One region of the Bifidobacterium sp. MSTE12 genome, then DNA from elsewhere that is predicted to be linked to it. Evidence: riboswitches for the same ligand, from Rfam matches in the RefSeq annotation. Region 1 holds a riboswitch; each other region holds the start of a gene.
The links. Region 1 has a riboswitch for thiamine pyrophosphate ahead of HMPREF1494_RS09130 (hydroxyethylthiazole kinase). Riboswitches for the same ligand answer to the same signal wherever they lie in the genome.

Region 1 (8,116 bases):
GACAACTTGATTTCGGTATATGGCACTTCAAGGTCGTAGGAGCCGAATCGGTTTTCGAAATGCACTGGCGTGGTTTTGCGGACATGCGCCTTGTCGCGCTGCTTGGAGCCGCGGGCGGCGATGTCTACGCGCTGCTGCTTGGCCAGTTTGGAAGAGGCCTTCGCTTCCTTGGCGTTCGTGAACTTCCCGTTGTTGCTCTCCGTCATCTGCGTATCGGTGGTCGTTGCCGTATCCGCCGACTGCACTCGCGGCGCGAAGCCATGCTTCGTTTCCCCGCGTACGGCCTTCCAACGGGTCACCATCTCACGGGTGGCCGCCTCCGGATCGTCCGCACCGGCGATCGCCGACACCACGAACCAGCCGGCCGCCTTCGAACGGGCCAGCATCTCCATGTCATCGGCCGTGACGCCGCCGCCGACCACGACCGGAAAATCGCTCGCCGTGCAGATGGTGTTGATCTGATCCTCGTCGAGCGTATTCCCGGAACCGTCATTGCCGCCTACGGAAGCCTCCGGCTTGGTGGTGGAGACATGCAGCGGTCCGGCGCCGATATAGTCGATGCAGCCATTCGGCAGCTCGTTGATAAGCCTCACCAAGCTTTCGGTCTCGGCGGACAGGCCCACGATGGCTTCCTCGCCAAGCAGCGCGCGGGCTTCACGCGGTTCCATGTCGGTCTGCCCGATATGCACGCCGTCGACCTTGATGCCCTTGTTACGGGCCTGCCAGACCACATCCACACGGTCGTCGATCACGAAGGCCACGGCATCGGACTTGCCGTTGTCTTCGATGATCTGCGCGATGTCCTGTGCCATGAGCGTCAGATCCTTGGCGTCCGTATTCTTGGCACGCAGCTGGATGAAGGTTGCGCCCCCACGCAACGCGTCATCGACCACGTCCGTGATGGGACGGCCCTTGCAGTCCTGCGGGCCGACCACGAAGTACGCGCTCATGTCGAAACAGTCGCGCATCGACGCGTATGGATAATCATTCATTGTTGGTTCCCCCTTGTTTGTGGTAAGTAATCCAGAAGTCTTGTGATGATGTGATGTCAGAACTACCGGTCTGTGCCGCCGTACGTACACGATTTTGCTGTCATCGCACGTTGTCATGCATGATGGCCGGGCATCGAAGGAACGATGCATGCGTGACGTGCGGTGGAATCGTCAGTCCTCGATGATTTCGGAAGCGGCCACCTGCTCGGCGGTCACATTCCACAGGGCATCGAGCAGTGCGACCTGGAAGGATCCCGGTCCATTGGATTCCTGCTCGGCGATTTCGGATGCGCGATTGTAGAGCAACGATGCGGAAATGGCTGCGACCAGCGGTTCGGAGACCGCCAGATACGTTGCGGTCACGCCGCCCAACGAGCAGCCGGCGCCGGTGATCTTCGTCATCATCGCGCTGCCGCCGGGCAGTCGGAAGGTATGCTCGCCGTCGGTCACCAGATCGACGGCGCCGGATACGGCGACGGCACCCTTGCCTGAAGGCGAGTGCTTCGCCAGGTGACGCGCCATGCGCTGGGCGGCCTCGATCGCGGCGTCCACCTCGTCGACGGCCTCCACGCCTGCCGGACGGGTGCCGGAAGTAACGGAGTCGGACGTGGCGAGTCCCCACATCGCGTCGAGTGCGATGATTTCACTGGCGTTGCCGCGCACGATGGTCGGCGGATACATGCGGAAGGATTCGAGAATCGCGGTGCGCGTCTTGCCGATGCCGGCGGCAACCGGGTCAAGCACCCAGGTCTTGCCGTTCTTGTGCAGCTCGTAGGCGATCTGAGGCAGCGCTTCCTTGTAGAACGGCAGGAGCGTGCCCACATTGATGTAGTTCGGTCCTGCGATTTCGGCGGTGTCGACGATGTCATCCGGCAGGAAGCTCATGGCCGCGGTGCCGCCCGCCGCAAGCTGGGCATTGGCTACGAGGTTGATGGTGACGAAATTGGTAAACGACTGCGCCAGCGGCGTTTGCTCACGTACATCGTTGACGGCCTGCGCGATCCGTTCGCGCAGTGCATCTCCGCATAGTGTATCGATAGAGGTGCTATATGAGGTATCGATATATGAGTTGTCACTCATGACGCTGCTCCCTACGTTGGTCCTAACCAACAGGTTCAAAGGGTCAGGCTTGCCGCCTTTCTCAGCTTTCGACCATTCGCCGAAAAGCTCCCCTGCATGTACAAAGTGCTTTTAACCTATACGAGGGTGTTGACAGTGTTGTGCCGCTTCTTCCATCACGACACCCCCGAGGCGGTCGACCGCTTCGTCGGCTACGTCAAAGCGCGTGCGGGCCGCGAGTGAATCGCGGTGAGCATGCTGCGAAAACAAGGCATTCGGGTCAACCGAAATCCTTGCCATTGACCATATGATTGAAGGCATCGCCAACATATGGTTTCATGCGTGTGACGTATGGTCGGGGGAGATCATTCTGCGGTACGGATTCCAGTTAGACAGCCCCGTCTGCTGTCAGTGCATGCCGGTAGGCTGTGCGCTTGTAAAAAGACCCCAAACCGTTCAAACCAGAAGGTGCATTGTGGCTGTATCCAAACTCGATGAAGTCGTATCCCTCGCGAAGCGTCGCGGCTTTGTGTTCCCCGCCGGTGAAATCTACGGCGGAACCCGTTCCGCATGGGATTACGGTCCGCTTGGCGTCGCGCTGAAGGACAATATCAAGCGCGAATGGTGGCGTTCCATGGTCGTCACCCGAGGTGACGTGGTGGGCGTCGACACGTCCATCATCCTCCCGCCGGCCGTGTGGGTGGCTTCCGGCCACGTGTCCGTGTTCAACGACCCGCTGATCGAATGCCTCAACTGCCACAAGCGCCATCGTGCCGACAAGCTTGAGGAGTCCTATGCCGAAAAGCATGGCGACAAGCTGCCGGAGAACGGCCTGAAGGACATCGTGTGCCCGGACTGCGGCACCCGCGGCAACTGGACCGAACCGCGTGACTTCAACATGATGCTGCGCACCCATCTCGGCCCGGTCGAGGACGAGAACTCGCTGCACTACCTGCGTCCGGAAACCGCGCAGGGCATCTTCGTGGACTTCAAGAACGTGATGACTTCCTCGCGTTCCAAGCCGCCGTTCGGCATCGCCAACATGGGCAAGTCCTTCCGTAACGAGATCACCCCGGGCAATTTCATCTTCCGCACCCGTGAGTTCGAGCAGATGGAAATGGAGTTCTTCGTGGCTCCGGGCACTGATGAGGAATGGCACCAGTACTGGATCGATGCCCGCACCCAGTGGTACATCGACCTTGGCGTCAAGCCGGAGAACCTGCGTCACTACGAACATCCGAAGGAGAAGCTGGCCCACTATTCGAAGCGCACCGTCGACATCGAATACAAGTTCGGCTTCCAAGGCTCCGATTGGGGCGAGCTCGAAGGCGTGGCCAACCGTACCGACTTCGATCTGTCCGCCCATGCCAAGCATTCCGGTGAGGATCTGAGCTACTTCAACCAGGCTACCGGCGAGAAGTATGTGCCGTACGTCATCGAGCCGGCCGCCGGCCTGACCCGTTCCCTCATGGCCTTCCTCGTGGACGCCTACGATGTCGACGAGGCGCCGAACACCAAGGGCGGCGTCGACAAGCGCACCGTGCTCCGTCTTGACCCGCGTCTGGCCCCGGTCAAGGCCGCCGTACTGCCGTTGAGCAAGAAGCCGGAATTGCAGTCCGTGGCCCAGAACCTGGCCGCTGACCTGCGTCAGCACGACTGGATGATCGACTACGACGAGGCCGGTGCCATCGGCCGTCGTTACCGCCGTGAGGACGAGATCGGCACCCCGCTATGCGTGACCGTCGACTTCGACACCCTCGACGATCAGGCCGTCACCATTCGTGAACGTGACACCATGCAGCAGGAGCGTGTGGCCCTCGACAAGGTGGCTGATTACGTGGCCGCCCGCATCGGCGAGAAGCACGTCCGTTACCCGCAGGTGCCGGTCGAGATGGGCGGCGAGGCATGGCCCGAGTCCGTCAAGATCGCCGAAGCCGGTGGTCTGTACTAAAGCATTCGTATGCCCGATAGCATTGTGACAGCCTACGAGGAATCCGACGTGCTCGATCCGCGTACCGACGCGGCACGGCCGTCGGTTCCTCCCGTTATCAGACCCGTCGATCTGGGGCCCGTGCATGTCGCCACTCCGGTCGTGCTTTCGCCGATGGCGGGAGTCACCAACTGGCCGTTCCGTGTGATTTGCGAAAGCTACGGTCCGGACGGTCTATATGTGGCCGAGATGATCACCGCGCGTGCATTGGTGGCCCGTAATCCCAAGGCACTGCGGCTGTGCCGTTTCGCTCCCGGCGAGAAAATCCGTTCGCTGCAGCTCTACGGCGTGAATCCGGCGATCGTGGAACAGGCGGCGAAGATCGTTATCGACGAGAACATGGCCGATCATGTCGATCTCAATTTCGGTTGCCCCGTACCCAAGGTGACGCGGCGCGGCGGCGGATCGGCACTGCCTTGGAAGACGGATCTGTTCCGTGAGATCATCCAGCGCGTGGTCAAGGTCTGCGATGCGGCGAATGTGCCGGTGACGGCCAAGATCCGTGTCGGCATCGACCATGAGCACGAGACGTTCCTTGAGGCCGGTCATATCGCGCAGGAGGAAGGTTGCAAGGCCGTGACCCTGCATGCGCGCACCACCGCCGAATACTATGGCGGGCATTCCGATTGGAGCCGTATCGGCGAGTTGGTCGGGGCATTGGACATTCCGGTATTCGGCAACGGTGATGTCTGGGGCGCCAACGATGCATTGGCCATGGTATCCGAGACCGGTTGTGCGGGAGTTGCCATCGGCCGCGGCTGTCAGGGGCGTCCATGGCTGTTCGCGGATATCAAGAATGCATTCGCCGGCAGCGACGAACGCATCGACCCAGCTTTGGGGGACGTTTGTACGGTGATCGAGCGTCACGCCCAGTTGCTGACGGAGTTCTATGATGGCGACGAGCGGATGGCCGTTCATGATCTGAGAAAACATGTCGCGTGGTATCTCAAGGGGTTCCCGGTGGGTGGTTCCACGCGTCGTGCGTTCATGGAATGTGAAAACCTTGAGGATGTTCGCCGAGAGATTGGAAAACTTGATCCTGACATTCGGTTCCCCGAGCGGGTGGTAGACAAACCGAGGGGGCGCGTGCGCTTTGCCAAGAAGGTCCATCTGCCTTACGGATGGTTGGAATCCCGCGAAACAACGCATGCCGAGCGGCAGGCGCTGTTCGGGGACGATCCGATGGATGCGAGCTACTGAACGGCGGATTCCGTCCGGACCTTGGAACGAATGGGAAACGTCGGTGAGATAAAAAAGTCGGCGAAACGCCGGTACACGCCCGGAAAAGTGCGCGTAATATCAGTCCGTCTGCGATAGAGTTATGCGTAAACGTGAGTGACAGGAGACAATGGTGAGCGAGATTGCCCAGACTGACAATTTCAACGACAAGACCAACATCAAGGTCGTCGGTGTCGGTGGAGCCGGCGGTAATGCCGTCAATCGCATGATTGCCGAAGGTCTGCAGAGCGTTGAGTTCATCGCGATCAATACCGATGCAAAGGATCTGCTGCGTTCCGACGCGGACGTCAAGATCTCTTTGAACGATGCCTCGAGCCGTGGCCTCGGCGCAGGAGCCGACCCGGAGAAGGGCGCCAAGGCCGCCCAGGATCATCAGTCCGATATCGAGGAGTCGCTCAAGGGCGCCGACATGGTGTTCGTGACCTGCGGCGAAGGTGGCGGCACCGGTACCGGCGCCAGCCCGATTGTCGCACGTGCCGCGCACCAGCAGGGTGCCTTGACCATCGCCGTGGTGACTCGACCGTTCAGCTTCGAAGGACCTCAGCGTGCGGCTTCCGCTGCTCTAGGCATCGAGAATCTGCGCAAGGAGGTCGATGCGCTGATCGTGATTCCCAACGATCGACTGCTTGAGCTGTCCGACCGCACGATCGGCATCGTCGACGCCTTCAAGACCGCCGACACCGCACTCCTGGCAGGTGTGCAGGGCATCACCGATCTGATCACCGCCAACTCTTACATTCATGTCGACTTCAACGATGTCAACGCCATTCTGCGCGGTGCCGGCACGGCGCTGTTCGGCATCGGTTCCGCACGGGGCGAGGACCGCGCCACCCAGGCCGCCGAAATCGCCATCAGCTCGCCGTTGCTGGAAGAGAGCATCGAGGGTGCTCATGGCGCGCTCATCAACATCGCGGGCCCGACCGACATCAAACTGCAGGAAGCTGCGGCAGCCACCGAATTGGTACGCAAAGCCATCCATCCGGAAGCCCAGATCATCTGGGGTCTGTCCCTGGACGACGCCTATGGCGACGAGGTGCGCATTACCGTTATCGCGGCGGGCTTCGACGCCAACTCCAAAAAGACAGAGCCGGCCGTCGCCGAGGACAAGCCGCAACCGCAGGCATCTGCCACGGTGCCGGTTTCCGCGTTGAGCGTAGGTGCTCCCCAGCAGCAGCCGCAGGTGCAACCTCAGCCGGTGCAAACTCCGGCGGCACCGCAGGTGCAGCCGCTATCGAGCTATATTCCATCCACCCCGGAACCGGGTGCCCCCCAGTCGTTCGACCAGACCACCGAACATGAAGTGGTCTCCCCGAACGATCCGGGTGATCTCGATATTCCGGATTTCCTGCGCTAGACTTGACGCGTACAGGCGAAAGGAACATTCATGGCAGGATTCATGAAGAGTGCGATGTCCTATCTGGGCATGTCCGACGTGGCTGAGGATGACGATGACTTCACCGACGAAGCCGACGGCACCGAAACCTCATTCGACTCCGACCACTCGGTGACACCCCTGGCTTCGACACCTACCACGTCTTCTGCCTCCGCAGCTTCGTCTCGTGAGCAAAGCAATCCGTTTCAGGGGGGTCGTGTGAGCCGTATTACGACGATTCATCCGAAGTCCTATGAAGACGCTCAGCTGGTTGGCCGTGCCATCCGTGACGGCATTCCGGTGGTGCTGAACCTGACCGGTGTGGCCGAGTCCGTGGCCTACCGCATCGTGGACTTTTCGGCAGGTGTGGTGTTCGGGGTGCGCGGTTCCATCGAACGTGTCACTCCGCGTGTGTTCCTGCTGAGCCCGGCCCAGGTGAACATCAAGGTGGAGGAGCCGCAGGCTCCGAGTGCCGCCCACGATCTTTTCGCCGACTGACATCCTTCATTCACCTCTCGCCGTCCGCAGGCCTTGTGGCGGCGAGAGGCGGTCGGAATGCATGCAACGCATTCATGCAGCCTATTCTCATGTGATGTTGCTAGGGTGGGTCGCATGATATTGTCTTTGATCGGTCAGATTGTCCATCTGCTTGTTAACGCGTATATTTTCGTACTGTTTGTGCGCATGATTCTTGACTGGGTGTCGGTACTGTCACCGACTTGGCGCCCCAGCGGCATCATCTCCTCACTGATCGGCGCCGTCTATCAGTTGACGGAGCCGCCGCTGCGTTGGTTGCGGCAATATATTCGGCCCATTCCGATGGGTCCCATCTACTTCGATGTAGCGTTTATCGTACTGTATTTCATTCTCATCGTGATTGATTTCCTCATTTAATATCAGGTGAAACGCCCTTTTTCCGCATGAATCCGCAGGTTCCGTGATAGCATCGGAAGTTGATACAACACAGCGAGGCATCAAGCCCAAAGCGAGGTGTAAGATTTATGGCTCTGTTGACGCCGAAAGATATTAGGGAGCATACCTTCCAAACCGTGCGTTTCAAGGAAGGTTATGACGTTGATGAAGTCGACGATTTCCTCGATCAGGTAACTGAGACCGTTGAGGCCTTGGGCAAGCAGGCGGTCGCCGTCGGTCAGGCCACGCAGTCTCTTGGTCCGGATGTCGCGGGGCTCAACTCCAAGATTTCCGAGCTTAATGCCCAGGTGCAGTCCCTGCAGCAGGAGAATGCGACGCTGAAGTCCGCCTCCGAGCAGGCCGCCGGTGCCGGGGATCAGGCCGCACAGGCCGCACAGGTCGCCGCCGCCAAGCTCACGGAGGCTGAGGAAAGCAACCGTGCGTTGTCCGCTCAGAACGAACAGCTTAAGGATCAGGTGGATCGTCTGGCCGCTCAGGTGGATCAGCTCACCGCTCAGGCCGCGGAAGCCGCAGGTCAGGCCGATCTTGGCG
Region 2 (8,116 bases), on a different contig from region 1:
TGTGGTGAAATCCTGTCCGAACGTCGGTTCGTCCATGATGATCACCTTCGGCGCCGCCGCCAGCATGGACGCCACCGAAAGCCGCCTCTTCTCACCCCCCGACAACGTGAACGGATTGGCCGGTGCGAACCGTTTGAGATTCATGCGTTCCAGCATCTCGTCGGCGATGGCATAGGCCTCCTCATCGGATTTGCCCATGGATTTCGGCCCGATCGCCACTTCATCCCGTACGCTGGATGCCACGAACTGATGCTCCGGCTCCTGGAACACCATGCCAATACGCCCAAGCAGATCGCGGCTTTTCCATGTGAACGGATCATTCTCACGATGCGCGGGCATCATGGAATCAGCCACGCGCACATGGCCGGCAATCGGCTTGAGCAGACCGGCCAAGGTCAGGGCCAAGGTGGACTTGCCCACGCCGTTCCTGCCGGTAAGCGCGGTGACCTCCCCCGCATGGAAACGCACATCGATGTGCTTTCCCAAAGGAAAGCTGCGACCGAAACTCAAATCATCGGTATACAGCACCACATCACGATCATGCCCGGTTTGAGTCGGAGCATAGCTTGCGATGTCACGTCCCGGCACCCACGCCCCGCCTTCGGCGAGGACATCGCCCATGGCGTTGAACACCTCTGCAGGCGAGCCATCCGCAATGACGCCGCCCTCATACGAATCATCATTCGGCCTGCCCAGTACGATCACACGGTCCACAAGGTCAAGCCACACATCGATATGGTGCTCCACCACCACCATCGTCTCATGGCCGCGCTCAAGCACCTGTCTGACCGCGTCATGCACCTCCTGCACGCCTTCCGGATCCAGGTTCGCAGTCGGTTCGTCGAGCAACAGCAGTCCGGGATGCATGGCAAGCACGCCAGCCAATGCCAACCGCTGACGCTGGCCGCCGGACAGCCGACGTGTGGAATGATCCGTGCGCATGTAGTCCAGGCCCACGATGTCAAGGGCCTCACGCACCCGCTTCCAGATGGTGTCTCGTCCGAGGCCGAGATTCTCGCAGCCGAAAGCGGTATCGTCACCTGCACGTTCAAGAATCGTCTGGGCGTCCGGATCCTGCATCACCAGGCCGCTCCTGCCGCGTGCCGTACGTGAATCGATGCCGTCGATCAGCAGGCTGCCTTCCTGTTCGCCCTCATCATCGCCGCCGAGCACGCCGGCCAATCCAGCCATCAACGTACTTTTGCCGGCACCGGATGCGCCAAGCAGCAGTACGCGCTCCCCCGGCTTGATTTCAAAATCGACATGTCGCAACGCGAAATCCTTACGCGAAGCATGTCTCCATCCCCAGTCAACCGCCTTCACACCGGCTGCGACCACGGTTCCGACTTCATCCGTCGTCATCTATAGGTTCTCCAATCCGCGGTATCCCCGACCATATGAAGAGGGTTTGCGGCGTACGCGGCATGTACGTCGCAAACCCTCGCCCGTCTTGAGCGCGACGGCGCTCAGACCAGTTCCTGCATACGTCCGGATTCGAAGCGGTCAAGCACGCCGGTCTTCGCCAAAGCGAACTGCACCACCCACATGAAGGCACCTCCCATCACCGCGCCGGAAATCACGCAGCAGATGGTGAACGTGCTACCCTGCAACACGGTCCAGCCGGAATGGGTGAGCCAATCATAGCCGCCGTTGAACAGGCCGGTCAGCGCGCCGGCCAGGGTGACGGAGGCAATGTTCCACTTCTTGTAGGCGAACACGGCGAAGCCGATTTCCGCACCGAGACCTTGGAACATGCCTATGATCAGGGAGCCTCCGATGCCGAACGGATTACCCATGAGCGCCTCGATGAGCGCTGCCACGGTCTCCGCGAAGAACGCGGCGCCAGGCTTGCGCACGATGATGGCCGCCAGAGGACCTGCGAACAGCCACATGAAGTTGAACAGACCGCCCAAGCCAGGTGTCAGACTGTCGAAAGCGCCGATCGGAACGGCGTAGATGATATCCCAAGCCCAGAAGATCACGCCGGACGCGACGGCGATGATGGCCGCCACGACGATATCGACCACGCGCCACTTGTTGGAGTGCTTCTTTACTGCGGAAGACTGAATGCCAGTCATGAATTGTGCCTTTCTATTCCATCAAGGCACGGGAAAAGAGAGACGTCCGTGCGCCGGCATTACCCGGTATACGTTCATACGGTCGAAGCGCGTTCGCTTCCTCTCAGCCTTAACGGCCCCCGTGTCTGTGACAGATACTACACAAGGCACACGATTTTCGCCACCGCCTTACCGTAGCGGGACACGCATCAGCGATTCCGCGAGTTGCCTGAAGGTCGCGCCGAGACCGTCGGTACGCAATGCGCCTTCTTCGGTCAGCACCGCAGGACGTCCCGCCTCGCCGGTCTCGCGCAGTTCAGGTTCCAGCGGCAACTGTGCGAGCAATGGCACCTCGTATCCCAGATTCTGGGATAGCTGGAGGGAGACACGTTCGCCTCCGCCTTCTCCGAAGATCTTCAGCCGTTCGCCCTTATGCTCGAAATAGCTCATGTTTTCGACCACGCCCCGCACCTTCATCGGCACCTGCAGCGCCACCAGACCGGAGCGAACCGCAATGTCGGAGGCGGATGGCTGCGGAGTGGTGACTACCACGAGTTCGGCGTTCGGCAGGGCTTGCGCCACGGAAATCGCCATGTCTCCGGTGCCTGGCGCCAAGTCGAGCAGCAGCACGTCGGGCTCCCCCCACCACACGTCCGACAGGAATTGTTCCAGTGAACGCTGCAAGCGTGGGCCACGCCAGAGAATCGCACGGTCGGCTCCGGCGAACATGCCGATGGAGATCATCTTCACGCCCCAGGCGGTCACCGGCATAAGCATGCCGTTGAGGTTGGTGGGTTGCGTATGCACGCCGAACAATCGCGGCAGCGAGAAGCCGTAGATGTCGGCGTCGATGGCCGCGGTGTCGTAGCCCAATGCGGCAAAGGTCGCGGCAAGGTTGGCGGTGACCGACGATTTGCCGACGCCTCCTTTGCCCGATGCGATAGCGAAGATACGGGTCTTGATGCCTGGCTTGTTGAACGGGTTCTGTTTGCGTTCCGCCTTGAGACCAGCCACCAGTTGGGTGAGCTTGTCATGGCTCATGGAACCGACCTCGATATGAGGCTGCAACGTGGCATCCGGATATGAGGCCACTGCACCATTGATCTGATTCGTGATGGTCTGCGAAAGCGGACAACCTTCCACGGTGAGTTCGACGGCGACGGTCACGTCGTATGTGTTGTCCTCCCCTGTGACCGGCGTCGCGTCGATGGAAGCGATCATGCCCAAGTCGGTTACGGAACGACCCAATTCCGGGTCGATCACCTTGCTGAGACGTTCGTAGATTTGCGCTTCGATCATGCGCTCGTCTGTCATGGTTCCTCCTTGTTGCCGCGTACCAGCCTAGCGGTCATGCATGCGGCATGCCAGAGCTTCGTAGGTTTTGCTCACGAGAACTGCATCACACCGTACCGCTGCTCAGCAGTTGTTTGAACTGGTCCTCATTGAGCATGGGAATGCCCAATTCCTCGGCTTTTGCGGCTTTGGATCCGGCGTTCTCTCCGACCACCACCCAGTCGGTTTTCCTGCTGACCGAGCCGGCCGCCTTTCCGCCATGGGAGATAATGGCTTCTTTGGCGGAGTCGCGGGAGAAATCGACCAATGACCCGGTGACCACCACCGTTTTGCCTGCCAAGGTCTGCGGCAGATCGTTGGTTTCGGCCACCACACCCACGCCGGCGGTCTTCCACGCATCCAACACCGTGCCACGCCAGTTGCCTGGTTCGTGTGCGGCAGTGAACCATGTGACCACGGATTCGGCGATTTCCGGTCCGATACCGTCGATTGCCGAAAGTTCCTCGACGCTCGCGTGTTCGATTGCGTCGAGTGAGCCAAAGGCCGTGGCGATGGTGCGCGCGGTCGGCGGACCGAGGCGGCGGATCGACAGTGCCACGAGCACACGCCATAAATCCACGTGCCTCGCCTTTTCCATTTCGTCGAGCATCTTGCGCGTATTCTCAGCAGGGCGAACGTACACCGGCTGCACGCTGGTCACGCCGGTGCGCGACACCTTGGTATCCTCACGGATCACTACGGCGTCGGCCGGCACATTGTACTCTGGGTATTCCGAAACGGCGGCGCCGTTCACCTCCAGTTCGGCAAGTTTCTTGGCGGAGAGTTTCCTGGCCGAGGTCGGAGCGGTCCAGAATGCAGGCACCTGATGCCACAGTCCGGATCCTCCCACACGCTTGCGCGTCTTCTTGGTCTTGCCTGTATTGACGTCGACGGTTTCATGGATTTCGATGATCGGTGCCTCGCGCCATACGCGCACATCCTTCAGATCGGCGGCGGTCAGTGAGAACAGGCCCGCCTCGCTGGAGAGCACCGGCGTCTGCGCATCCGGCAACCGCAGTCCGGCAACCGGCTCGTAGGGTTCGGGCTCTTCGCCGGGTTGGACGAGTATTTCAGTGATCTCCGGCGCATACGTGTCAACGGAATCGGGGCGGTCCTCCTCCGGATTGGTCAGCGCGATCGCCGATTGATCGCCCAAATGTTCGATATCGAACGCCTTGCGGGAAGCCAAGTTGATGATGCGCTCGGTCAACTGCGCAGGGCATGATTCCACATTCGGGCAGCGAATGTCCTTGTCGCCCTTTTTGGCCGGAGCCAGTTCGGCACCGCAGCTCGGGCAGTGCGTTGGCATGACGAACGCGTGCAGACTCTCCTCCCGCCCCTTGCGGCGCTCGAGCACCGGGCCCACGAGCTCGGGGATCACGTCACCGGCCTTGCGTACCACCACGGTGTCGCCAATGAGCACGCCCTTGCGCTCCACTTCGAAAGGATTATGCAACGTGGTACGTGACACGGTGGAACCGGCCACATATACGGGCTTCAGGATGGCGACCGGGGTTACGCGGCCGGTTCGGCCGACCTGCACGGTGATGTCGAGCAGATCGGTGTTGACCTCTTCCGGCGGGTATTTGTAGGCGATGGCCCAGCGCGGCGCACGTGAGGTGGCACCGAGCGCGCGCTGCAATCCAAGATCGTCGACCTTCACGACGATGCCGTCGAGCGCGTGTTCGATATCGCCGCGATGTTCGCCGTAGTAGTCGATCATGTCAAGAATGTCGGTGAACGACGTGATTTCGCGATTATGCGGCGAAACCGGCACGCCCCACTTTTCATACAGCGCATATGCCTCGGATTGATGGTTGATCACGTCATGTCTGTCGGCACGTCCCGCGCCCCAGCGTAGTGAGCCGATGCCGTGCGCGTAGAAGCTCAGACGGCGCGTGGCGGTGATGCGCGGGTCCTTCTGTCTGAGGCTTCCGGCGGCGGCATTGCGCGGATTGGCGAATGGGGCTCGGCCGGCGTCCTCGTTCTCGCCGTTCAATGCGGCGAAGTCGTCCCAGCGCATGAACACCTCGCCGCGGATTTCCACGAATTCGGGAATATCGTCTTCCGGGCCGGCCAGATTCTGCGGAATGGTCGAAATCGTCCGCACGTTGAGCGTGATATCCTCGCCGGTCACGCCGTCGCCTCGCGTCAGTCCCTGTTCGAGCACGCCGTTACGGTACACGAGATTCAATGCCAGACCGTCGATCTTGACTTCACAGGTCATCGGCAGCGGTTTGGATTCCGGCCAGTCGAGATCGCGGATCACACTGTCGTACCAGTCACGCAGCTCTTCGATGGAAAACACGTCATCGAGGCTCATCATGCGCGAAGGGTGACGTACGGAGGCAAAATCGTTGGAAAAGGTACCGCCTACGCGATGGGTCGGCGATTGCGGGGTGTCCAAGGACGGGAATTGCGATTCCAATGCCTGTAGGCAGCGAAGCCGCGCATCATAGGCCGCATCGGACGATATGGGGGCATCGTCGATATAGTAGGCGATCTGATCGGATTCCACCCAGGCCGCGACCTTCGCCCACAGCCGGGCCGCCGCTTCGGCACTCAGCGAAGAGACGTCAAGCCGGTCGAGTCGCATGGCATCGGCGTCAGTGGACTGCAATGCCGCAATCCACCGTTCGGAACCGGGGACCAGTCGGGAGGCGTCGCCGTCGGCATCCACCGTAATCTCGGGTTCGGCGGTGCCATCGACCGAAACGTCGAAATCCCAAGCAAGCTGTTCGGAATCGTCATGCTGTGTCATGAATGTTATTCTCCGCTAATTGTTGAGCGAACGCAGGAACTGCATCTGTACCACGTCGGCACCGTCGCGCTCGGCGTCATCCATGCGCGAGGCAGCCACGGACAGCGTGCGTGCAGGTACGAACATGCCCTCATCCACGCATACGCGCGCCGCCCTGCGTACCAGCGAGGCGACCTCGGTTTTCGGCCATACCGGCAGACCGGCCTGTTCCAACACCTGCATGGCTTCCGGCACGGTGGTCGGCACGGGAATGCATTGCGATTGCGCTCGTGCGATCAGTTCCCGCAGTTCGCCTTCCAACGAGCCGATGCGGCCCGAGGCGATGTCATCGCTCATAATATAGGCTGCCGCCGCGATGTCGAAACGGTCGCACATCCATTCGGCATAGGCCAGCCGATAGTAGGCGAATGAGGCGTCGTCACGGTCCAAGGCCACATGCAAGGCGTTGAGGCAAGCCGCACGGGCCGGATCCCAATCCTCTTCGCGAGCCAGCTGGACGGCGAGTTTCAGATGCGACAACGGATAGGCGGGCGCGTACCGCACCATGGCGTTCAGATGAGGCAGTGCGGCCTTCGCGCCCTTGATCTGGGCAAGTATGTCGGCCAGTTCCATGTGGGCGTAGAACAGATTGTCGGGAATCAGCACGGTGCGCTCACCCTCGGTGGCGAACATGCGGTTGTAGATCACCCGTTCCGCATAGGAGTTGAAGTAGCGAGACACGCCCGGATTGGACTCGAACAGCTGGTCCATGCGACGCAATGCCGCTTCGATCATCTCTACGGCCTGATCGATCTGGCCGCTGAACAGCAGATCACGGGCCTTCATACGTTCGGCGTCAAGATCGTCGGCCAAAGTGAACGAGAAGTCCGGTGTATCGTTGCCGTCGATCAGCGCACTGGTCACCTGTGTGGCGAGTCCCGTCAGTTCCGGGTCGCCTATGGCGTTGATGATGTCCATCGCACGCTGTGCCTTGGCCACGGAGGGCATGCCATCGTCGGCGGCCAACTGGTGGAACTCCCCCACGGCGCGCTGCAGCAGATCGACGCGTTGGATCGACAGTCCGGATACGTCCCCGCAACCAAACAGTTCGGCGCTTTCCCTGCCGAATCTTTTGTCGGAAAGCTCCGGCTCTTCCTGCGATCCGGTCGGGGAGAATCGACTGTCGCGCAGGTCGAACGTGGCATCGACCGGTTTCAGCGCGCCCATGCCGTCCACATCCATTTCCGCATCGAACATGCGATACGTGGGCACGGGGTTGGCCAATCCGTCCGTATGCAGACGTTTCAGGAATTCTTCACGTGTGAAGGTGACCGTCACCAGATTGCGCACGGTCGGGTTCTTACGCAGCTGGCTCATCGGATCGTCATCATCGCCGTTGCCGTCGATATCCGCATCCGTGAAGGCGATCATGCCTGCGTCGCCGATGTCGCCCGTACCTTGCACATCATCCTCGCTGTCGGATTGCGGCATGCTGAAGGTCATGTCATCGAAGTCGATGTCCTTCATCAGGTCTTCGAACTGGTCATCGAGCGCCGCATCATGGTCATCGGAGGAAGAAGTCGAATCCGCGGAGGTTTCGGAAGGGCGTGTGGGAGCCGTCCTGGCCGGATCCCCGTGGAAGTCGCCGTCCTTCGGAGCCGCCTTGGAACGCGATGGGCCCATTTCACCGGTACGGATGCGTTCGAAGGCGCTCAATGCTTCGCTCATCAGCTCGCTGATGGCGGAGTCCTGCTCGGCGACGGCTTCTTCCAGACCGATGGAGTCGATGTGCATCGATACACGTCGCACATGCGGATCGGCACCGAAGCTCAATGCCGCCATGAGCAGACCGATGCGCAGATTGTAGTCGGCGCTCATGCGGGCGCGCTCCGCATCCCCCAGTTTCACCCATGCATGATGTTCCGGGTCGTATCGGGTGGAAGGCATCATGGACACTCCGGCCGAAGTGAAGCCGATTGCCACGTTG
Region 3 (8,116 bases), on a different contig from region 1:
GAGCGGCACAGCGTGAGGGTCCCGGCCAATAGGCCGGGACCCTCACGTTTCAGGTGGCTTTTGCCTCGAATGATACCGGGCTATTTCTCACGGCTCGCATACTCCTTTTCGATTGCCTGACGCGCCTTGAACATATCCTTGGTGTTCTTCATGTCGACGTCATAGACCTTCTTGTAACCGAGACCGTCAACCTCTTTCTGCATCTTGCTCCAGATGGAGTTGAACTCGTCATCGCTCTTGGAGAACACTGCCTGCCAGCAGGCGTTCACCACGGCGGTCTTCAGCTGTCCACGGGTGGTGGAGATCACGGAGTCTTCATCCGGAGTGGTGTACGAGGCTCCCGGAATGACCGCGAGTTTGCCACTCTGCTCCAGATACTCCATGGTCGTGCGCGCACCGCCCATATGCTCTTGCCAATCTTTGTCGAGTGCGGTATCACGCTTGGCGAGTTCGGAATCCCACATCTGATAGTTGTACGGCGCGTTGGTTCTCGGATCGATGTCCTTGTTGAGCACGGTGGAGACGTTCAACTGGGATGCGCCGTCAGAGTAACCGCCACCGCCGTACTCCTCCGGAACGTTGACGCTTTCGCCGCCCATGGCTTTGACACCGAAATCGGTAAGTACCGGTTTGCCGTCCTTGATGTCCCAGGTCAGACCCTTTAACCCGGCAGCGCCATTGGTCTGGGAACCCGCAGCTTGGATACCCTCAGGCGAGTAAAGCCAATCAATGAATTTGACCAGACGTTCCTTGTTCTTGGCTTTTTCTCCGACGCCGATGAACGTGGTGGTGCCGTTCGGCTGGGCACCCTTGGATGCGATCTTCATGTCATCGATGCTCAGCATCATGAAACCCTTACCGTCCTTCTTATGGGCGTCCGTGTTATAGGCCGCTTGGCCGAGCCAAGGCCAGAAGGAGAACAGGATCTTGCCTTCCTTGTACTTGGAATACATGGTGTCGTAGTTCTGCGTGGTGGATTCCGGATCAACCAGACCCATCTGCTCGGCCTTGTTATAGAACTTCAGCGCACGCACGTAAACGCCATTCTCGTCGATCAGCGATTGAGCATCCGTACCGTCGGCATTGCTCATCACGTAACCGGTCCCTTCGGCATAGCCATAGAACGCCGGAAGCTGGAAGCCATTCTGCATGGCCTGATCGTCCCAATCCTTGAACAGACTCAGCGCGTAGACGTCATCGCTGCCGGTCTCTTCGCGCGCCTTGTCCTGCATCTGCTTGAGGACCGGGAGCAGATCCTCAAGCGTGGCAACCTTGGGGTAGCCGATCTCCTTGTAGTAATCCCAACGTACGAACGGGCCGAAAGTCGGTTCGACACCTTCGCTGGACTCGGTCGGAGACAAGGATGATACCGAGGTCGGAATGCCCCACATACCGCTCTCCTGGTTGGCATCCTTCGTCAACTGATCGATGGCCCCCTGATAAGTCTTGAGATACTTGGTGTTTTTGATATACGAACTCAGGTCAGTGACGAGTTTGGATTTGACCACTTTTTCGGCCTGACCGCTGCCAGAGCCGATGATCACAATGTCGCCCAGATTGCCTGCAGCCGCGCGGGTATCGAACAGCGTGTTGCCGCCGCCTGCGACGTTCGGAGCCACGATATTGAGCTTGATGTTGAACTTGTCCTTGATGACCTTGGCGAACCAGCCCTTCTGCTCGCCCTGATAGTTCGCCAGTTGGTCGAACACCTCGACCGTCATCAGCGAATTGTCATCGGCATCGCTTGCGGTGTCGCCGCCGCAGGCCGCCATCGTGCATGCCATGGCAAGCACGCCACACGCCGCGACGAGTTTTCTTCCGACACTACGCATCTTCCCTCACCTTGTCCTTTCGTAGCTATTGTCACGAGCATGCAAACGTCCACAATCATGACGATTCCGTCGTAAATCGCGCGTAACCGCCGCGAATGCGCGTATACAAGCAACCCTGCATTTGCTCGTCCTATGGCTTCCTCACCATGCCGTGGACGTTTACGATTTCAGGGTACAAGGCCTTATCCTTCATTGTCGAATCGTTTCGACGATTTTCGACAAAAAAGCTTGCGGCACATTCGATTGCGCCGCCTTCCTTCACGGGCAGAGGAATATCACACACCTTTCGAAACGTCATGCACCGAACCTCGACTCAAATACTTCACCGCAATCAGTTCCTTTGTCCCCTGCTCGGACATCCGACGCTTCCCCTCGATGATCTCCATCAACACATCCACCGCACGGGCACAGGTGGCGTATGGCCTCAGCGGAATCTCATCAAGCGGCGGATTCATCACTGACGCCTGACCGAAGGCACCCAACTGGATGACGGAGATATCCTTCGGAATGTCATAACCACGCGATTGCAAGGCCGACTTGAGATTCGACATCGCGATTAATCCAACTTGCCCGAGCACCGCAGTTATCCGCGGATCCGAAGCAAAGGCCCTTTCAACCACACATTCCATCTCATCAGCGTCACCGGTATCGATTACATCGCACGTCAGCCGCATACCGGCCTTCTCAGCACAGATCCGCACCGAATCACGCGTACGGATCAGAAAGTTCACGCCCTGCTCGTATGCATGGGAGTTCGCACCGAGAAACAGTACATGACGATGCCCGGCCTTCATCAGTTTTTGTACCGCCATCTCCCCCATCTGCTCGAAATCCAAATCCACCGCATAGACTCCATCCAAATCGTCAGGGCATCCAATCGATGCGACTGGCACCCGGGATGTCTTCGCCGCGCGGGCACGCGGGTCGCTCATCGCAACATCCAACAGCAGTACTCCATCCACCAAACCGGAGTCGGACATGCGCACCAACTCCTCGTTCTCATCCTCACCCATCAGCAACAACACGTCATAGCCATAATGGCGCAGGCGACGGGCCACCCCGAAAAAGAACGGCGACCAATCGCCATATGCCGTCTCGTCACTCATCGGAGAACTCAGCGCGACGAGCCGCGTTCTTTCCCCACGCAGCATGCGGGCACCGGCATTGGGAAAATAGTTCAGCTCGCGGGCGGCCTGCATCACCTTGATCTTGGTTTCATTCCGCACTGAACGCTTGCCACTCATCACATACGAAACCGTACTGATGGAGACCCCCGCGCGCACCGCAACATCTTTGATTCCCGCCATCAACACCCCTTATCACGAGATGGTCATCATCCATGATGCCGTAAGCATACTGTCCTACAAAATTTGTAGTCTTGTCTTGCGTAGATTTTCAAGTATTTCGACGGATTTCGGATATAATCAAAAGAATTGACGAATGCGTCATCCGGCAATCTTCGCGCCATTTTGCAAAGGAGGAGGGGCAATGAGCGTTGCAGCGTGGTCTCAGTTTTTGGAAGCCCAATCCGGCTCTGGCCCGGACACCTCCAGCACCAGCATCACCGCACGTGACACCACGTCAAAGAAAACCTTTGAAAAACGCAAGCGCATGAGTCAGGAAGAGCGGCATCTGCAGATTCTGCAGGCCGCAGCCAAGATCATCGCCATCAAAGGGTTCTGGGGTATGTCGCTGCAGGATATCTCAGACGAGCTCGGCATCACCGAAGCCGCACTCTACCACTACATCTCCTCGAAAGACGATCTGCTCAACATGGTGCTTTCCGAAGGCTATGACACTCCGGATGCAGATGAATACAATGCCGTGACCGCTGCGGTGATCGACGCTGACGGACATCGCGTCTACTATTATCCCCGATATTGCCTGAACATCGTTCGCTATAACCTGCAGCGTCCGGAAATGGTGCAACTCTATTCCGTACTCAACGGTGAGGCGCTCAGCCCGGAACACCCGGCACACAGCTTCTTCATCGGCCGCCATATGCGCAACTGGGAAATGATCTGCTCCATGAATTGGATACTGCCGGAGTACGTCGACGAGGAGCGCTTCTACGACCTGTACACGCTTGCCATGAGCGCGATGGACGGTCTGCAGTACCGCTGGCTGGGCGACGATTCAATGAACCTGCTTGAGCAGTGGATTTCGATTTCCGACATCATCTTCCCGCCGAGCGAATGGGCCGGATACACCGATCCGAGCGAATACGAGAGCGCCAGCGCAGGTTGCCTGCTACCGAAGACGCTTTCGGCACGGCAGTAGGCAACCTGCATATTCGGGCTGTTCACAGTCAACTTCCACATGGGGCCACCAGCCCGATGGCCCCACAGCAGTCCGGATGGATTCCGCGCATATCAGAACACGTTGCATCTCATATACGCTACCCACTGAAACCGATACGGGATGTCCCGCAGAATCAGTCCTGTGGGTAGGAATCGTCGAAGAAGCGGCGTTCCAGATGCACGATGGTGCGGAATACCTCGGCTTCCGGACCGTCGATGGAGCAGTATTCGTTGACCAGCGCGATGAGATCGCCGACCCATTTGCGGAAATGCGCGCCTTCGTGCAGGTCGACCCATCCCTTGTGTGCCGGGACCTGTTGCACGACCCCGGCGTCGACCGTGCGCTTGGCCCATGCGAGATACAGCCATTCCATGCAGCAGATCGCGGTGATCAGTTCCGGCCAGCTCTTATCGGACAACGTATCGAGGTACGCACCGTAATCTCTGTTCGCCTGGGTCTGTTCGGTGTCGTCATACTCCTGCTGGCTGACGTGGTAGGCCTCGAGGAAATGCTGGAAATACGTGGCCTCGTTGTCCGCGAACCATTGCGACTGGGCGGCGAGCATGTCCTTGGTTTCCTGACGCGGAGCCAACTTGATGAGCCGGGCCATCATGCCGTTGTTGTAGAACTTGAAATCCTGAATCAAATATGATTTCAATATCTCTTCCGGCAGGGTGTCATCCAACAGCTCGTTGACGAAACGCGAGTTGATGGCTTCTCGCCAATCCTCGGTATTCAGCATGTACATCCGGTCGGCGACGGAGTCCGACTCCGCGCCCAACCAAGCGTAGTCGCCGCGCGCCGGCTCCAGCGCTTCGGGTACGTGAATGGTCATGATTTTCCTTTCCTTAGTGATGCCGCCGACGGATGCACCGCCTACGACATGCATAAAGGCACGGGAAACAAGAGAGACGTCCGTGCGCCGGCATTACCCGGTATACGTTCAAACGGTCGAAGCGGATGCTTCCTCTCAGCCTTGCGGCCCCCGTGTCTGTGCCCGATAATACACGGGCATATGCGCCCTTATGCCGGAATTTCACATACCGGCCAGCAGAATCCCATTGCGATCATGTGAACGGGAATGATCAACCTTACGTTGAAAACCGAGGTGGTGCCATCCCCGGTACCCCCAGTAGGGAGCCCAAGAAAACGGCACCACCTCGAAATCAATCCGCCTCTGTACACGCTACGGACATATCACGCCGCAACCCAAGAAAATCAGTACAGCTCCTTGAAGATCTTGAGCACGCGATCGTAATCGAGCGGCACGAAGCAGTTCTTCATGAGTCGCTCCTGCGTCTTGATCACGCGATCGGCGAATTCCGGCAGATCCTGTTCGGTCACGCCGTACTCGTGCAGCGCCTTCTTCGGCAGCAGCTTGTTGATGAGCGTCTCCAGCTCGTCGTACACGTCGGCCACGTCGCAGCCGAGAATGTCGGCGATGAACTGGTTCATCTTGAGGATCTCGCCTTCCGGCTTGATCTCCATATAGTTGCGTAGCACGCCGGTGAACATGGCGTAGTTGGATTCGCCGTGGGGCACATGATATTTTCCGCCCAGCTGATAGCTCAGCGCATGCACGGCAGCGCACCCGCCGGTATCGAAGCTGATGCCCGCATAGTCGGAGGCGATCAGGAAGTCGCGCATCAGTTCGTTGCGCTTGGCGCGGCGCTCCGGCGAACCGGCGGGACCGGCTTCGGCAACGGCCTTATAGCCGGAGATGATCATCTTCATGGCCTCATAGCCGAACATGCGCGTGTATGGCGTGGAGTTCGGCGAAAGCGTGGATTCCACGGAGTGCACGAGCGCGTCGAGCGAGCTGGTGGCGAACACGTGATCGGGCAGTCCGTAGAGCAGCTCCGGCACGAGCACGGCATCGTCGGCGAACATCTCAGGGCCTGCGATTCCGGCCTTGCAACCTAGGCGCGTACGATTGATGGCCGCGATTTCGGTGACCTCCGAACCGGTGCCGCAAGTGGTCGGCACGAGCACGAGGCGTACGGAGCGCTTGAAGTCGGGCAGATGGTCGATTACGTCGTCGATGGAGGCACCGCCGGCCACCGCCACGACCTTCGACATGTCCATGACGGCACCGCCGCCGACTGCCACGATGCGGTCATAGTCGAATTTGCCCGCATCCGCGATGAATTCGTCGATCATCACATCGGTCGGCTCCTGCGCGCCGTACTTGTCGACAAGAATCACGTTCGCACCGTTTGCATACGGTTCCAGGAACTGCTTGTAGATCACTTCGATGCTGACCAGCAGGTCCTTCGGTCCGAGTTCGAACGATGCGAAGAATTCCTTGACCGTATCGTAGGTGTAGATGTTGTCGGGTCCGACCGTCAACAGTTTCATGATGCGTCCTTTCCAAAACGTTGGCTGCAACCGCGCCCATTCCGGCGATTGCAGCCAACTCTATGCCTGTTTGCTTGAGGGTTCGTTATCGGCGATTTCGTTCGCCCGCAACGATTGCGTACTTACTTGGCGCTTTCCTCGACGATGATCTCCTTGAGTACCGCCAGCGCTTCGTTCAGCTCGTCATCGGTGATGACCAGCGGCGGCAGCAAGCGGATTACGTTGCCGTTGATGCCGCAGGTCAGCATGATCAGACCTTCTTGGATGGTGCGCTTGGCGATGCGGCCGACCAGCTCCTTATTCGGCTCCATGGTGCCCGGCTTGACGAATTCGACACCGATCATGGCGCCGCGGCCGCGTACTTCGGCCACCGCCGGCACTTCGTCGACCAGCGGACCGAGTACGGATTCGACGACCTCACCGATATGTGCGGCCTTTGCCGGCAGATCCTGCTCCTCCATAATGCCGATTGCAGCGAGCGCAGCGGCACAGGAGACCGGGTTGCCACCGTAGGTGCCGCCGATGCCGCCAGGCTGCACGGCGTCCATGATTTCGGCGCGACCGGTCACGGCCGCAATCGGCATGCCGCCGCCGAGTGCCTTGGCGGTGGTGATCAGGTCAGGAACGACGCCGTCGTACTCGCAGGCGAACCATTTGCCGGAGCGGCAGAAGCCTGCCTGAATCTCGTCGGAGATGTACAGCACGTCATGCGCGTGAGCCCATTCGGCCAATCCAGACAGGAAGCCTTCGGCCGGCACGATGAAGCCGCCTTCGCCCTGAATCGGTTCGGCGATCACGGCGGCCACGTTGGCGGAACCGACCAGCAGCTCGATCTTGGCGGCGGCGGCCTTCGCGGCGGCCGCACCGTCCGCACCGAAGTCGTCGCGCAACGGATAGGAGAACGGTACGCGGAAGACGTCGGGAGCGAACGCACCGAAGCCCTGCTTGTACGGCATGGACTTGGTGGTCATGGCCATGGTCAGGTTGGTACGGCCGTGGAACGCATTCTCCATCACTACGATGGCGGAGCGGCCGGTGTACTTGCGGGCGATCTTGATGGCGTTCTCAACGGCTTCGGCGCCGGAGTTGACCAGTACGCTCTTCTTGGCAAAATCGCCCGGAGTGTGTTCGTCGAGCTTCTTGCACACCTCGATGTAGTTGGCGTACGGGGTGGTGGCGAAGTTGGTGTGGGTGAGCTTAGCCACTTCCTCCTGCACGGCCGCGACGACTTCCGGCGCGCAGTTGCCGACACCGGTCACGGCGATGCCGGAGGCAAGGTCGATGAAGCGGTTGCCGTCCACGTCGGTGATGGTGGAGCCGCTTGCGGTCTCGGCGAACACCGGCATGCCCTGGCCGACGCCGGCGCTGACATAGCGGGTATGTTCGGCCTTAAGGGCTTCGGACTTCGGGCCCGGAATGGCGGTGACGATCTTGCGTGCTACCTGTGGGACTGACATGATGGCTTCCTTTCGATCCGTTCCTCATCACTGTTGGTTGTCACGTTAGAAAGTTTGCCCATAATTTGTTATAGACGAGTTGTCGAAAATATCGTCAAAATATAGACGAATCCGTTATGATTCGCTGTCGGCCGGCTAATCTGAAGCCATGGCGATTACCGTACGCAA
Region 4 (8,116 bases), on a different contig from region 1:
AGAATGTCATTGCGTGTATCGCATCCGTTATGGTCGACATCCTTCCAGGCGTCACCGAACTGTGCCCGCTTGTACCCGGTCTTCGGCGCACGACCCTTGACGGTAAGTGTGTCAAGTACATCGGTGGCGAGCTCGCCGGCGCCGGTATCATCGGTAGCCTCTGCGGCCATGGAGTAGTCGGCATGATAGCCTGCGGCGAAGCCGATCGACAGCAGACAAGCCATGCTCACGGCAATCAGACGACGTATTACTGCATTGTGATAACGCACGGGTTCCTCTTTCTCATCTCATGGTCCCTGAAGTCATCGTAGACTGATTCCGCATGAAGGCACGCATCGGCATGAAAGCGGCGGCAGTGATGATTCGGTCGGGACGTGCGGCAAGAATCGGCGTTATGACTCAAGCTGCATGTGACGCGTACGAACTTCCCGAAGGATTCGAGTATTGCTCAAAGCTGAATCCGGTAATCGAAGCGGTCTCCGCCTTGGATCGTGTCAAGGCCGTGGTGCGAATACTGCACGAGCCGGGCGGCTGCCCGTGGGACGGTTCGCAGACGAACCGATCCCTGCTCAAACCTCTGCTCGAGGAAACCTATGAGTACATCGACGCGGTCGAAACCGACGACCGCGAGAACATGCGCGAGGAACTGGGCGATATGCTCCTGCAATCCGTGTTCCAGGCACAGGTGTGCGCGCATGACGAGACCGATCCATTCGGCATCGATGAGGTATGCGACCGCTTGGTCGACAAGCTCATCACCCGCCATCCGCACGTATTCATGCCCGATGATGCGGTTGCAACGGAATCGGATGCTCCGAAGTCCGCTGAAGAGACGCTGCAATTATGGGAGAGGATGAAACAGAAGGAGAAGCAACGCAAGTCGGTGCTCGAAGGTATCTCACACGCCCAAGGCGCACTGCCAAGAGCCGCCAAAGTCGTTTCACGCGTCGCCAAATCAGCGAACCGGGCCCAACTCGAACAGGCATACACCGCCGAGTCGCAGCCGTCCGATACCGGCCACGACCACCAGTACGCCGATCGGATCATCGCGATACTGCGTGACGCCCAGCGCAATGGCGTCGACGTGGAATCAGAGCTACGCTGCAGATTGCGCGATCTGGAATGCGCCATCGAACGAATCGAAAGCGAAAATCGATGACCGCAGACCCCGCAGTCTGGCATGACCTGAAATTCCGTGGCACGTTCCGCGACTGCCTACCAGCGGAGAATCCTGAGCTCCTCCGACGACTACAGGTGCGAAGGTCACATTCATGTGGCCGCCGCCCGCCGCAAGTCGGGGCATACGACGACAATCAACGGCATGATCGAATCCAATGACACCAACGAAAAGGCAATCGACAGACAACTGCTCAAACGGTACGCCGAAGACTTCAACTCCGATCGGGCCAACCTCGTGGCCGCCAATGCGGCCGTCTCCGCCGGCGTACTCGAAGCGGCCACCGACTACAAGGGACAGCGCTCGCTGCCGTGTGACTTTTCCATCGAGCTGAAACAGGGGTCAATCACCAACCAGCGTCGTTCCGGCCGTTGCTGGATGTTCGCCTCGCTCAACACGCTGCGCTACGAGCTCATGCATACGTGGAACCTCGACGACTTCGAATTCTCGGAAACATACCTGTTCTTCTGGGATGCGATGGAGAAATCCAACACGTATCTGGAAAACGTGCTCGCCACACTCGATGAGCCGACCGATAGCCGTATCTTTCAGGAGATCAACGATGGTCCGGCCGATGATGGCGGCTGGTGGCAAATGTTCGCCGCCTTGGTGAACAAGTACGGGCTCGTTCCGAAGAGCGCATACCCGGAGTCCGCGAATTCCAAGGATTCCGATGCCTTCAAACAGTATCTCAACTCCAAGCTACGTGAGTTCGCGGCCGATCTGCGTGATAGGCATGCGGCCGGTACGCCGATCGACGAGCTTCGTACGCTGAAAAACGAGGACATGTCGACCGTATACCGCATGTGCGCGATTGCGTTGGGCGAGCCGCCGGAGACATTCGATTTTCTGGTGCGCACCAGTGACGACGATAAGAAGGACGCCGGTTCCGACGGGATAGGTTCCGACAAGAAGGCTGACAAACCGAAATCCGGCAAGGACGAGCGCAGGCAGATTCGCGAATTCGGCATCACTCCGATCGAATTCTATAGGAAGTACGTGCCGCTCGACGTGAACGACTTGGTCACCCTATGCAACGTTCCGATGGAATCCCGCCCATTCAATACGCGCTACCGCATCCGTTTCACCGCGAACGTCGCTGAGGCGGGTGACATGGAATTCATCAACGTGCCGCTCGACGCGTTCAAGAAGGCGGCCATCGATCAGATCAGCGCCGGGCATCCGATCTGGTTCGCCTGCGACTGCATGCAGTTTTCCCTGCGTTCCGCGGGATACTTCGACCGCGACAGTGTGCGCGTGGACCAACTGTTCGGCACCGAATTCACCTTCGATAAGGCGCAAGGCCTTGAATACGGCGATTCTCCGAGCAACCACGCCATGACCTTCACCGGCGTGAACCTTGACGGCGACGGCAGACCGAACCGTTGGAAGGTCGAAAACAGCTGGGGCAAAGACAACGGCGACGACGGATACTACGTGGCGTCCGACGCATGGTTCGACCGCTATGTGACTGAGATCATCATCTGCAAGGAATACCTCGATGAAGCCACCCGTTCGCTGCTTACCGCGGAGCCGGTGGAACTTGACCCATGGGAGCCGCTGACCAAGCGCTCCAGATAACGGCAGCACCGTCGACAACATAATGGCAGAGCGAGGCGAAAGGCGAAAAGTGCCAGGCAAACTCACGTGGCTTTCCGACGAACTGCATAGCGAATGCAACACGGCGGTGCTTCAGCGTGCCCGCGGCATCACCAACCAATGGCGCGCCAAGATGCGGGATCTGTACTGTCTGAACGACCCCGAAGCGGACCGTATCACACTGAGCGCCTCCGTACGTGGCACCACTTCGCCTTCCAGCAACTATACGGTGCAAGCCACCGTCGATATGGGCGACCAGCTACTGCTCGCACGCTACTGCAGCTGCCCTGCCTTCGCAGGCGCCGATTCCGCTCACGACAGAGGATACCGCGACAGCTTCGGCTATCGTAGTTTCTCCGATGACGACGAAATCTACGATTACGAGGATGCCGATTACGACGATTACGACGATTTTGGCAGGGAACCCGCATTCGGTCACGTGGATGAGGGCAACGATGATGCCAACGCCTACCAAAGCCCACACGGCTTCGGCCGGAGATCCCGTCGAAGCACCGACGGACGTTCCGCCGGAACCGGATTCCGCTATACCGGCATGTGCAAGCACCTCGCCGCAATGATCATGCTGTTCGTGCAAACCCCGGAACGTTTCCACGGCTACCAGCCGGGCAATGCCACCCCACGATACATCGCCGACTACATGAGGCGAATCGATGCCGAACGACATACGTCGAACAAGGACTCCCAGCTCAGCCTGCTTAAACGCATCGCCAATGCGAAACAGCGATTGGGCGAAGAACAAGGATGGCTGGCGCCCGACCACCATGGCAAAGCGGGCGGCTCCCACAACGACGGCCCGGCCATCGTGCTGCCGGGCAGCGTGCATCTTGAACCGACGATCACGCTCACCGAAGGAACGACCTGGTCGCTGAGCCTGCGCATCGGCCACGACAACACCTCGTACGTTCTGAAAAACATCTCGAGATTCGTATCCAACATGCGAACGGGAGCCTATGAATCATATGGGCGTAAGCTGGCCTTCACCCATACGCCGGATATGCTCGACCAGTTCTCGCAAAGCGTCCTGACATCGCTCAACCGAGTACTCGCTACACGTGCCATCTCACAGATGCAAAACCGATACTCCTACGGTGATGCCGTAACCGTGCAAAGAGACCTGCTCCTCACCGATTGGGAGGTCTGTGACCTGCTCGACCTGCATGACGCATTGCCATTACCCCTCCCAAACGGAGAGGCATCGGAGAACACGCATGCCATGGAGACTGACGACATCGCCGGGCTGGCGCAACACAAGCCCACGTCCATCATGGTCGCCTCCGGACTGAGCCATGCCGGCGAACTCAACATCATCGAAGGAAATCCGGCGTTCGGCTTCAACGTATCGTACGAACGTCACGGTGAAGATCGCGGCATACGCATCATCGCCGACAAGGTGATCATGGGCACGGTAACGGGCCAACACAGCCGTTATATGATCTGCGCCCAGACCAATGGCTACGCAGATACCGCACTCTACCGTTGCTCCGCCGCAATGGAACCGGCATTCGGCCCGCTCTCCTCACTATGCGTAGGCGATCCGGACGGCGTATTCATCGCCGAAGAGGACTGGCCCATGTTCGCACGCACCATACTTCCCGCGCTCGCCGACGCCGGCATCGGCTTGCATGTGCCGCAGGAAGTCGCCTATGCGATCGGTGCGGAATGCCGGATTGAATATTATCTGGACCGTGACCTGTACGGAGTGACCTGTGAAGTCGTGGCACGATATGGGGACTTCGTATTTCAGCTGGTCCCCGCAGCCAAGGAGTTGCGTGGCGTCGTCAACCCCGATTCCACATCCAAGGCTTCGCTGGTCAAGCGCGATCAGGAATGTGAGACGCTCGCTGTGCAAGTGGCGCGTCAGCTGTTTCCGACATGGAGCGCTACCAATCCGGCGCGTGTCAGGGAAGAGGATGAAGACGCCATTCTGCTGCTGATCACCGAAGGTGTGGAGATTCTCAAATCGATGGGTCAGGTGTTCTCCACTGCCGCCTTCGACGGCTTGATGTCTCCGTCGAAGCCGAGCGTCAAGGTCGGGTTGTCGGTCGAATCGAACCTTGTCGAGATTTCGCCGATCGCCGACGAAGTACCGATGAACGAGGTCGGTGCACTGCTTGACAGTTATCGGCGCAGACGTCGCTACCATCGGCTGCACGACGGCACCTTCGTGGATCTGCGGGATGCCGATTTGGGTGAACTCGATCGTATTGCCTCGGATCTTGACCTGACCGGAACGCAACTTGACGGCGGAACCATCGCCATTCCGGGCTATCAGGCGTTTCTACTGGACGCACAGGTGCCGGATGAACGCAAAAACGCATCCTTCACCTCGTATGTCAACGATGTGAAGATCATCGATCCGAGTCGCTATGAGGTACCGCAAGCGTTGCGCAACGTGCTGCGGCCATATCAGGCGGAGGGATTCCGTTGGCTTTCCACATTATGGGACAAGGGATTCGGTGGCATTCTCGCCGATGAGATGGGCCTGGGCAAATCCGTGCAACTGCTTGCCCTTGTCGAGGCACGTAAGGGGAATGGCCCGACGCTCATCGTCTGCCCGGCATCGCTCGTCTACAACTGGGCCGCGGAATGCGAGAAATTCACTGCCGATCTTACCGTGGAGGTCGTGGCTGGCACCAAGACGGAACGCCGCAACGTGCTGCGGCGGCTACGGGCAATGGCGAAATCGGAGTCCTCGTCATCCTCCGTTTCCGAGGCATCCTCCGAAAGCGAGGACGGTCCGGACATACTCATTACATCCTACGATTTGTTGCGTCGCGATATCGACGAATACGCCGGCTGCAGGTTCGCATGCATGGTGCTCGACGAGGCGCAATACATCAAGAACCACGCCACCAAGGTAGCGAAAGTGGTCAAGCAGGTGAACGCCGCGCATCGCTTCGCATTGACCGGCACGCCAATCGAGAACCGTCTGAGCGAACTGTGGAGCATCTTCGATTTTCTTATGCCGGGGCTGCTGGGCACTTATACGCGATTTCGCGAACGGTACGAGCAGCCGATTCTGGCGCCCGGTCCGGAACAGTCCGTCATGGCTGACAAGTTGCGGGCGTTGGTCGGCCTGTTCATCAAACGACGGTTGAAAAAGGACGTGCTTACCGATCTGCCCGACAAGTTCGAGAACGTCGTGACCGTGAAGCTGGCGGGGGAGCAACGCAAACTGTATGCGGCGCACGAACAGCGGCTGCGCGCCGCACTCACCAAAACACGGGATGCCGATTTCAACACGAGCAGGGTTCGCATTCTTGCGGAATTCACGTTGCTGCGCGAGCTTTGCTGCGATCCTCGGTTGGTGTATGCGGACGCGAAAAACGGCTCGGCCAAGCTTGAAGCCATCGACGATTTGGTGGCCAACTGCATGGATGAGGGCAAGAAGGTGCTCATCTTCTCGCAGTTCACGTCGTTCCTTGACCTGATTGGCGTGCGACTCGCCGAACACGGCGTTGCGTTCCATGTGATTACCGGTGAGACGCCGAAGAGGAAGCGCGTGGAGTTGGTGGATGAGTTCAATGGCGATGATGCGCCTGTGTTCCTGATCTCGCTCAAAGCCGGCAATACCGGCCTGAACTTGGTCGGTGCATCCGTGGTGATTCATGCCGATCCTTGGTGGAATGAGGCTGCGCAGAACCAAGCCACTGACCGCGCACACCGCATCGGGCAGACACAGGACGTGAACGTGTACCGGATTGTGGCGAAAGACACCATTGAGGAGCGCATGCTGAAGTTACAGCGGGACAAGAGCCGGCTGGCACGGCAATTCACCGACGGTGGCGCTTCGGGCGGCGTCGGCTCGCTCACCAAGGACGATCTGCTTGATCTGCTGAGCTGACATAGGAGGCGACGTTCCGCGTTCGGCGGCACGTCACGGGAGCGAGATGGGGTGTCTGCCGGTATTGCCATAATGAACGGCGTAATGCAGGGGAACCCGTACAACCGGGTTGAGATAGGCGTAAGGCCTGACCCTTTGAACCTGATGGTTAATACCAGCGTAGGGAGGCATATCTTTGAGCGATATGATGTCTGCAATCAACAAACCATATGATCCGGCACGCGGTGTTCGGCTCGACAATCTTCCCCCATTCGCGCAGCGCATGCGCGAGGCGGCCGATCTGGTATGGGAGCAAGGCTACCGTCAGCCATTCCTGCGTGAGCTTGGCGAGGGTACGCTGCAACGTGAGAAGTTCGCCTTCTATTTGCTGCAGGATTACCGCTATCTCTCCGATTACGCCAAGGTGCACGCGTTGGCCCTGACCAAGACCGACGATACCGAGGTCATGCAGTTCATGGTCGGCGTGCAAAGCGCGATCTTCAACGTGGAGACCAACGTGCATCGCAAGTATATGGCCGGCTACGGCGTGAGTGAGGAGGAGATGGCCGGCGTGCGGCAATCCGCATTCGCACGCGCATACACGTCGAACATTCTTTCCATCGCCTATGGCAAGGAATTGGTCGACATTCTTGTGGCCGTGCTGCCGTGTGCGTGGGTATATGCCGACTATGGCCAGCGTCTCGCCCGTGAATTCGCGGACACGCTGGACGCCAACCCTTACAAGAGCTGGGTCGACATGTATAAGACCGAGGAGTTCTGGGAAGGCTCCGCATGGTTGATCGAACATATCGAACGGTTGGCCGAAGGGCTGTCCGAAAAACGCAAACGGGAACTAATCGACATTTTCGTAACCGGTGTCGAAAACGAGTACATGTTCTGGTCCAGCGCCTACGACATGCAGTACACGTGGAAGCCCGAATGGGATCGGGGGCGCTGACGCCGCTGCGGTGCAGGGCCCGCTGACTTTCGATTGTTTGTTTTCATTGCAAAGGTGGGTTGGCATCCATTCCCGGATGCCAACCCACCTTTGTCTTCTCGGGAGTTTCCTTCCCGCGGATCTCCATCAGGAGAAGTCGCTTACTCGCGAACGAGCCGGATATGCTCCACGTCATCGCGTTGGGAACGGCGGTAGATCACGAACCGGTTGCCGATCACCTGCACAAGCTCCGCATCGAGCTGCTCGGCCAAGCCTTCGCCGGCCTCCTTTGCGGTCAGACCGGAACCGTCGAGCACGGAGCCCTTGATGAGCTCGCGTCGTTCGATGATGTCATCCGCCTGCTTGATGGCGTTCTCGCTCAAATCATTCTTGCCGACCTGAACGATCGGGTTGAGCTTGTTGGCCATGCCTCGCAACTGCTTGATCTGCTTTTTGGTAAGTGCCATATATGTTTCGCTTTCTCTGGGTAACTTTCCGCGTGCTGTCCGCGGCATCAAAGTCTTTCGATAACGCTCGCTCTACCATAGCGTGAGGTCGG

Region 2: another riboswitch for thiamine pyrophosphate. It lies ahead of HMPREF1494_RS07270 (ECF transporter S component); the one in region 1 lies ahead of HMPREF1494_RS09130 (hydroxyethylthiazole kinase).
Region 3: another riboswitch for thiamine pyrophosphate. It lies ahead of HMPREF1494_RS04870 (TenA family protein); the one in region 1 lies ahead of HMPREF1494_RS09130 (hydroxyethylthiazole kinase).
Region 4: another riboswitch for thiamine pyrophosphate. It lies ahead of tenA (thiaminase II); the one in region 1 lies ahead of HMPREF1494_RS09130 (hydroxyethylthiazole kinase).

What each region holds. Positions count from the first base shown of each region.
Region 1 covers NZ_AZYA01000037.1:82,651-90,766, reverse strand. Annotated here, with positions in the region: gene thiC (phosphomethylpyrimidine synthase ThiC) at 1-992, opposite strand, end outside; gene HMPREF1494_RS09130 (hydroxyethylthiazole kinase) at 1,164-2,072, opposite strand; TPP riboswitch at 2,064-2,176, opposite strand; partial or broken gene HMPREF1494_RS11920 (aldo/keto reductase) at 2,220-2,294, shown strand; gene HMPREF1494_RS09120 (glycine--tRNA ligase) at 2,527-4,002, shown strand; gene dusB (tRNA dihydrouridine synthase DusB) at 4,012-5,241, shown strand; gene ftsZ (cell division protein FtsZ) at 5,390-6,634, shown strand; gene HMPREF1494_RS09105 (cell division protein SepF) at 6,665-7,150, shown strand; gene HMPREF1494_RS09100 (YggT family protein) at 7,265-7,546, shown strand; gene HMPREF1494_RS09095 (DivIVA domain-containing protein) at 7,654-8,116, shown strand, end outside.
Region 2 covers NZ_AZYA01000034.1:152,550-160,665, reverse strand. Annotated here, with positions in the region: gene HMPREF1494_RS07275 (ABC transporter ATP-binding protein) at 1-1,362, opposite strand, end outside; gene HMPREF1494_RS07270 (ECF transporter S component) at 1,467-2,078, opposite strand; TPP riboswitch at 2,106-2,211, opposite strand; gene HMPREF1494_RS07265 (Mrp/NBP35 family ATP-binding protein) at 2,247-3,371, opposite strand; gene ligA (NAD-dependent DNA ligase LigA) at 3,457-6,150, opposite strand; gene HMPREF1494_RS07255 (tetratricopeptide repeat protein) at 6,166-8,116, opposite strand, start outside.
Region 3 covers NZ_AZYA01000017.1:87,299-95,414, reverse strand. Annotated here, with positions in the region: gene HMPREF1494_RS04885 (ABC transporter substrate-binding protein) at 81-1,832, opposite strand; gene HMPREF1494_RS04880 (LacI family DNA-binding transcriptional regulator) at 2,108-3,139, opposite strand; gene HMPREF1494_RS04875 (TetR/AcrR family transcriptional regulator) at 3,321-4,112, shown strand; gene HMPREF1494_RS04870 (TenA family protein) at 4,267-4,968, opposite strand; TPP riboswitch at 5,030-5,132, opposite strand; gene HMPREF1494_RS04865 (4-hydroxybutyrate dehydrogenase) at 5,352-6,491, opposite strand; gene gabT (4-aminobutyrate--2-oxoglutarate transaminase) at 6,614-7,948, opposite strand; gene HMPREF1494_RS04855 (PucR family transcriptional regulator) at 8,097-8,116, shown strand, end outside.
Region 4 covers NZ_AZYA01000034.1:131,292-139,407, forward strand. Annotated here, with positions in the region: gene HMPREF1494_RS07185 (GmrSD restriction endonuclease domain-containing protein) at 1-170, opposite strand, end outside; gene HMPREF1494_RS07190 (MazG nucleotide pyrophosphohydrolase domain-containing protein) at 323-1,159, shown strand; gene HMPREF1494_RS07195 (aminopeptidase C) at 1,322-2,758, shown strand; gene HMPREF1494_RS07200 (DEAD/DEAH box helicase) at 2,781-6,641, shown strand; TPP riboswitch at 6,720-6,825, shown strand; gene tenA (thiaminase II) at 6,826-7,578, shown strand; gene HMPREF1494_RS07210 (YhbY family RNA-binding protein) at 7,719-8,024, opposite strand.